Regions from separate parts of the Pantoea sp. C2G6 genome, predicted to be linked through region 2. Evidence: predicted binding sites of a transcription regulator. Region 2 holds the regulator's gene; the other holds the start of a gene.
The links. Region 2 encodes Fur, which represses iron uptake genes when iron is present. Its sites were predicted from a motif close to ATAATAATGAGAACNACTATCAA; they were not measured.
Positions count from the first base shown of each region.

Region 1: ACCW71_RS01920 (TonB-dependent siderophore receptor) is a predicted target of Fur. The motif match lies at 1,193-1,215, and genes of this name have one in related genera.

Region 1 is NZ_JBGMNJ010000001.1:399,025-402,410, forward strand. It holds gene ACCW71_RS01920 (TonB-dependent siderophore receptor) at 1-1,147, opposite strand, end outside; gene treA (alpha,alpha-trehalase TreA) at 1,340-3,022, opposite strand; gene ghrA (glyoxylate/hydroxypyruvate reductase GhrA) at 3,234-3,386, shown strand, end outside.
Region 2 is NZ_JBGMNJ010000020.1:10,052-13,437, forward strand. It holds gene glnS (glutamine--tRNA ligase) at 1-1,015, shown strand, start outside; gene ACCW71_RS19195 (hypothetical protein) at 1,249-1,644, shown strand; gene fur (ferric iron uptake transcriptional regulator) at 1,714-2,157, opposite strand; gene fldA (flavodoxin FldA) at 2,517-3,047, opposite strand; gene ybfE (LexA regulated protein) at 3,180-3,386, opposite strand, start outside.

The DNA.
Region 1 (3,386 bases), on a different contig from region 2:
GATACTCCGCCCCCAGGGTCACGCGATGCTCCAGCTCGCCGGTGGCAAACTCCGCCTGTAAGCGGTTATCGGTGGACCAGGCGGCCAGCGAAGAACGTTCGCCCGAGTAGTAGCGGTTCAGCAGGTCGGGGTTAACCGCATCCCAGCCAATCTGATAGACCTGATCGAGATCGACATCGGAGTGGCTGTAGCTGCCGGTTGAGGCGAAAGACCAGACGTCGTTAAAGCGATGGGTGAAATCGAAACTGTAGATCTGCTCGCGACGCTTGAACTGGTCGAGGTTGCTGTTGCCTTCGTAAAAGCCGTTGCTCAGCTTATAGCCGTTATGTTCGGTGATGCTGCCGTCACCGGGAACCGAACCGTGATAGCCGCCGGAGGGATCTTTTTGCAGATAGGCTTTGAGGATCAGCTGGGTATCTTCGTCCGGCTGCCACATCAGCTGTGGCATCAGCGCATATTTCTCTTCCCGGGTGTGATCGTACTGGGTATCGCTGTTGCGGGTCACGCCGGTGAGACGAAACGCCCACTGGTTGTTAATCGCGTTGGTGTAGTCAAACATCGTGCCGGTGGTGGCGTTGCTGCCCGCCTGCACCTCAATATGTCCTTCTTCACTGAACTGCGGGCGTTTGGTCACCATATTGACCAGCCCGCCGGGCACCGTCTGACCATAGAGCGCTGACGAGGGGCCTTTGATCACATCAATTCGCTCCAGGAAGGCGTTGTCGACCTGCAATACGTTGAAACTGCCGCCGTCGCTCATAACCCGCATCCCGTCGAGGAAGGTGTTATCCACATCACCGCCGTGGAAGCCGCGCAGGGCGACCGTGTCGTAACGGGTGGCGGCACCGCCGAAGTTGGTAAAGACGCCGGCGCTGTAGCCCAGTGCCTGATTCAGCGTCAGCGCGCCCTGATCCTGCATCTGCTGGCGGGTCACCACCGACACCGACTGGGGCGTGGTCACCAGCGGACGATCGCTTTTGGTCGCGCCCTGGCTGGTGGTCGCCAGATAACCCTGGGTCGGGGATGCAGCGGTTTCCGTGGGCTGGGCCGTGACCACCATATCATCGGCGGCAAAGCTCAGGACCGGCGCGGTCAGCGCCAGCGTACAGAGGGGAAAATAACCTTTCAGCGGCAATGGCAGTTTCATTGAAATTCCTTTCATAGCAAAGGCTCAGGCAGGTTGGAAAAATTAATGATAGGTAATCTCATTATCATATTGAGAATTATTACCGTTTATAAATTCGCTGCAATTTTGCCTGTTGATGAAAGAAGGTCAAGTAAAATTCGCTGAGTCAGGTGGGGGGATACCACCGGCAAGGCCAGCGGTATCCCGAGTGGATCAGGGTTGAGAGGCAGACGCCTGCGGAATATCGTGGGCGCTGTTACAGGTTTTCTCTTTCGGGCAATACTTGTCCAGCAGCTTCAGGGTGACGCCGTTGGTCCAGCCAAAACCATCCTGGAGCGGGTATTCACCGCCGCCGCCACCACCGAGGTTTTTGCCTTCCACCACATATTTTTCCACCAGCTTATGCTCGCGGTCGTAGGTGCTCTGCACGTTCTGCAGGAAGCGCAGCCCGACCTCTTTCGCCAGTTTCGGCTGGTTGTAGTGCTCCAGTCCCTCAACCGCCACCCATTGCAGCGGGGCCCAGCCGTTAGGCGCGTCCCACTGCTGGCCGTTATTCACCGTGGTGGTCACCAGACCGCCCGGTTTCAGCAGCTGTTTCTCCACCGCGCGGGCGGTGCTTTCCGCCTGCTTATCGCTGGCGACCCGCAGGTAGAGCGGAAACAGGGTGGCCGCCGTCAGCTGCGGATGGACCTGCTTTTTCTGCCAGTCGTAGTCGGCGTACCAGTTCTGTTTGCTGTCCCACAGATAGCGGTTAATCGCCGCCTGGCGCTTCTCCGCGCGATCGGCAAACTGCTTCGCCCGATCCTGCTGCTTATTCATCTGGTAGCCTTTCGACAGCGTCTGCTCCAGATGGAACAGCAGGCTGTTGAGGTCCACCGGGGCGAGCTGGGTGGTGCGGATGGTCGCCAGGTTATGCGCATCGGTAAACCAGCGTGAGCTGAAATCCCAGCCCGACGCCGCACCAGAACGCAGCTCGCGGTAGAGTTCGGCTTTATTACGCTGTGGCGCTTTCTGTGCGGTGGCGATGTCATCCATCCATGACTCGGTTCGCGGCACGTCGCGCGCATCCCAGTAGCGGTTGAGCAGGGTGCCATCGGCCAGTTTGATGACCCGCTTGCTGGCTGATCCGGCGGCGACGCTGTCGCTGTCCGCCATCCAGTAGTCATACTCTTTCTGCAACTGCGGCAGATAGCGGGTGTAAGCCTTGCCATCGTCGTGCGTCGCCAGCAGATCGACCATCATGCTAAAGAAGGGCGGCTGGGAACGGCTCAGGTAGTAGCTGCGGTTGCCGTTGGGGATGTGACCGTAGCGGTCGAGCAGGGAGGCGAAGTTATCCACCATATCCTGCACCTTATCCCAGTGTCCGCTCTCCGCCAGACCCAGCATGGTGAAGTAGCTGTCCCAGTAGTAGATTTCGCGGAAGCGACCACCCGGCACCACATAGGGTTTGGGGAGCGGCAGCAGCGAATCATACTGGCCGGCGCTGCTGGCGGTGCGGGTCAGCACCGGCCACAGGCCATCAATGTGGTCACGCAGATTCTGTCCGGCCGGTGGCACATATTTGTCGCCCGCTTTAGGCAGGGTAAAGTTGGCATCGACAAAGCGTTTCAGATCGAAATTGCGCTGTTTCTTCTGCATCTGCCAGTCGGCAAGAATGGAGGCGGGATCGAATTTAGGCACCGCATCCGCAAAGGTTTTTTGATCGGGATAGAACTTCGCCTGCTGCACGGCATTAAATAGCGGTCCTAAACGTACATCCGGCGGCTGCGGCTGATTATTCAGCATGCGGGTCTCGTCGGCATGGGCGGTGAAAGCGGGCACACTCAGCAGTAAGGTGAGCAGAAGGGGCGCATAACGCTGACGCCGGTCAGCGGCGTTTACCTCAAATTTTGTCATCGGTTTTTCTCCTTGTCCGAAACGCGGCCGCACGTAACGCATTGACCACAGGACCAACTTTAGACCTTATCTGACCACTTCACCCTGAGGCGAGCCGGAAATGTGAAGCCACGGGAATTATTTTTATGGAAAAATTCGTCAGGCCTGGCGGGTTTTTTCTTGCTCTCCCTCCACTTTTCCCCGACGCTGAAGCAAAAAAAAGGAGAGCAGCATGGAGATCATCTGGTATCACCCGTCGCAATCCGCTGCGGCCTGGATTAACGGTTTACAGCAGCGTCTGCCGCAGGCGCGGGTCCGCGCCTGGCAGCCCGGCGACACGGGCCCGGCCGATTACGCGCTGGTGCGTTCCCCGCCGGTTGAGATG
Region 2 (3,386 bases):
CTCCGATGCGCTGGAAGGCATTACCCATTCACTCTGTACGCTGGAGTTCCAGGACAACCGCCGTCTCTATGACTGGGTGCTGGATAACATCACCATTCCGGTGCATCCGCGTCAGTATGAGTTTTCGCGCCTGAATCTCGAATATGCGGTGATGTCCAAGCGTAAACTGACCCAGCTGGTGACCGAGAAGCATGTAGAAGGCTGGGACGATCCACGGATGCTGACCGTGTCAGGTCTGCGCCGTCGCGGTTATACCGCCGCCTCTATCCGTGAGTTCTGCCGTCGCATTGGCGTCACCAAGCAGGATAATATCGTAGAGATGGCCTCGCTGGAGTCCTGCATTCGCGACGATCTGAACGAGAACGCGCCACGCGCGATGGCCGTGCTGGACCCGCTGAAAGTGGTGATCGAGAACCTGCCAGCAGGCCACAGCGAAATCGTCACCATGCCGAACCATCCTGGTAAGCCGGAGATGGGCACGCGCGAAGTGCCGTTCAGCCGTGAGATCTGGATCGACCGTGCCGATTTCCGTGAAGAGGCGAACAAGCAATATAAGCGTCTGGTGCTGGGCAAAGAAGTGCGCCTGCGCAACGCCTATGTGATCCGCGCTGAACGGGTGGCAAAAGATGAAGCGGGCAACATTACCTGCATCTACTGCACCAGCGACGTGGATACGCTGAGCAAAGATCCAGCCGATGGCCGCAAGGTGAAAGGAGTGATCCACTGGGTCTCTGCGGATCACGCGCAGCCAGCCGAATTCCGCTTATACGATCGTCTGTTCAGCGTGCCGAATCCGGGCGCGGCAGAGGACTTCCTCGCGGTGATCAATCCTGACTCCCTGACCATCAAACAGGGCTTTGTGGAACCTGGTCTGCGTGACGCCGAGCCGTCTGTGCCATTCCAGTTTGAGCGTGAAGGCTACTTCTGCGCCGACAGCGTCTATTCAAAACCGTCACAGCTGGTGTTTAACCGCACCGTTGGTCTGCGGGATACCTGGACCAAAACCGGCGAATAATATTTTTCGCTGACCTCACAAAATGACAAAAGGGCGACTGTTCGCCCTTTTTTATTGGCCCGATTTCAGCCATCACCGACATTTATACTGCCCTCGATTCTGCACTATCAATCTGCCGCCGTGAGAGAAATCTGAGTTTAAAAAAATTAATCAATTTCCGGGTGTGAATTAACAGCTTTCAGGTAGGCTATGCGCTCTCAGACGTTGCCCCGCGAGTTACAGAAGGAAAAAAAATGACAGTTCTCGCCCAGGAAGCCAGACACAGTGTCGTCGTATTACATCAGCTCATTGAACGTATTTTTAATCAGCCCGCCGGTTCAGACGACAGTTTTCAGCTGCTGATGTCCTACTTTCACCCCGAATTTCGCATGGTTACCCCAAAAGGGAAAGAGTACAACCTGAACGAAGTGGAAGATCTTTTTCGCCAGTTGCAGGGGCAGCGTGAGGGAATGCGCATCGCCACCTGTGAACATGTGATCCTCTCTCATCATGAAAATGAGATCACCGTTCAGTATCGTGAAATGCAGATGATGGACGGTGACAACCAGAGCCGGATCTCGCTGGCTATTCTGGATTGCAGCAGCTCGATTCCGCGCTGGCGTTATCTGCACGAAACGCTGGTTGCCTGAGGTTGTGACGAAAAATTGACGAAAAAAAACCGGCCACAGGCCGGTTTTTCTGTTTCAGGCTGCCCAGGTTTACTGGTCGTGCAGCGTTTCATCTTCACGGCAGTCGCCCAGCGCACAGTGTCCATAGAGATAGAGGCTGTGGTTAGTCAGTTTGATACCGTGACGGGTGGCGATTTCACGCTGGCGCGTTTCAATCGACTCGTCACTGAATTCGATAACTTTGCCGCAGTCGAGGCAGATCAGATGATCATGATGATGCTGCTGCGTCAGCTCAAAGACGGACTTGCCACCTTCGAAGTTGTGACGGGTCACGATACCGGCATCATCAAACTGGTTCAGGACGCGGTAAACGGTAGCCAGACCAATCTCTTCGCCGATGTCGATCAGGCGTTTGTACAAATCTTCCGCACTGACGTGATGGCACTCAGGTTCCTGAAGCACTTCCAGAATTTTTAGTCTGGGCAGCGTGACTTTCAGGCCAGCCTTCTTTAATGCGGTATTGTTGTCAGTCATGCGGATTTTGTCCTGTTACTAATATTCACTTTTGTGGCTTGTCGCCTTGAATGTCGATCTGTCTATATCAATTCTCATTTGCGTCTCATTATAGAACTGAAGCGGTGAAATGAAAACTCAACGGGCGTGCCAGAATCATCCTGTGTCAGGGAGAAGGTCACCGGACCGGCGAGGATTCTGACCGTTATCTATTAACATTTCGCTTAGCTCTATCTGTTGCCAGAGAAAATAAGCGGAAGATCGATGCGGGTATTCTACAGGTTAAACGGAGAAAGTTAAAAAAATGTGGCTATTATTTCTATAGGAAATTCCGTTGCCTCAATGTGAGCTGGCGCTCACATTGAGTCGGAGAGGGTCGATCAGGCTTCGAGGATCTCTTTCAGCTGCAATTCATCAAAAATCTGCTTAACCCACTGTTCAACACGCGCATTGGTCAGCTCAGGCTGACGATCTTCATCAATCGCCAGGCCGAGGAAGTGGGTATCATCAGCCAGGCCTTTCGAGGCTTCGAAGTGATAGCCTTCAGTTGGCCAGTGTCCGACAATCACCGCGCCGTGCGGCTCGATAATGTCGCGGATGGTGCCCATCGCGTCACAGAAATATTCTGCGTAATCTTCCTGGTCGCCACAGCCAAACAGGGCAACCAGTTTGCCGTTGAAATCGATCTCTTCCAGCGTCGGGAAAAAGTCATCCCAGTCGCACTGCGCTTCCCCGTAGTACCAGGTCGGAATACCCAGCAGCAGGATGTCAAACGCTTCCAGATCTTCTTTTGTGCTCTTCGCGATGTCGTGCACTTCCGCAACGTCTTTACCCAGCTGTTTCTGGATCATTTTTGCAATATTTTCGGTGTTGCCGGTATCGCTGCCGAAGAAGATGCCTACGAGTGCCATGAGTAAAATAACCTCTTAAATCCTGATGATGAGATGTGTGCCGCAGCACATTTCAGCGAATAATAGCAGACGAGGCAAACCCGCGGAACGGTTAAAGCCTCGACATTTGCTCCTGCGTGCGATCTGCCCGCGTTAATCCAGTTTGAGCTGAGCCAGCAGCATCTGTTCAATCAATTCGCTGCGGCTGAGATTGCGCTGTTCTGCCAGCGTATTGAGTGCCTCGACGGCTTCACTGTTCATTTTCAGTTCGACACGGCGAAGTCCGCGTCCTTTGTCACGTTTCAGTTGATTGCGCTTATTGATACGCAGCTGTTCATCACGCGAAAGCGGACTGGTTTT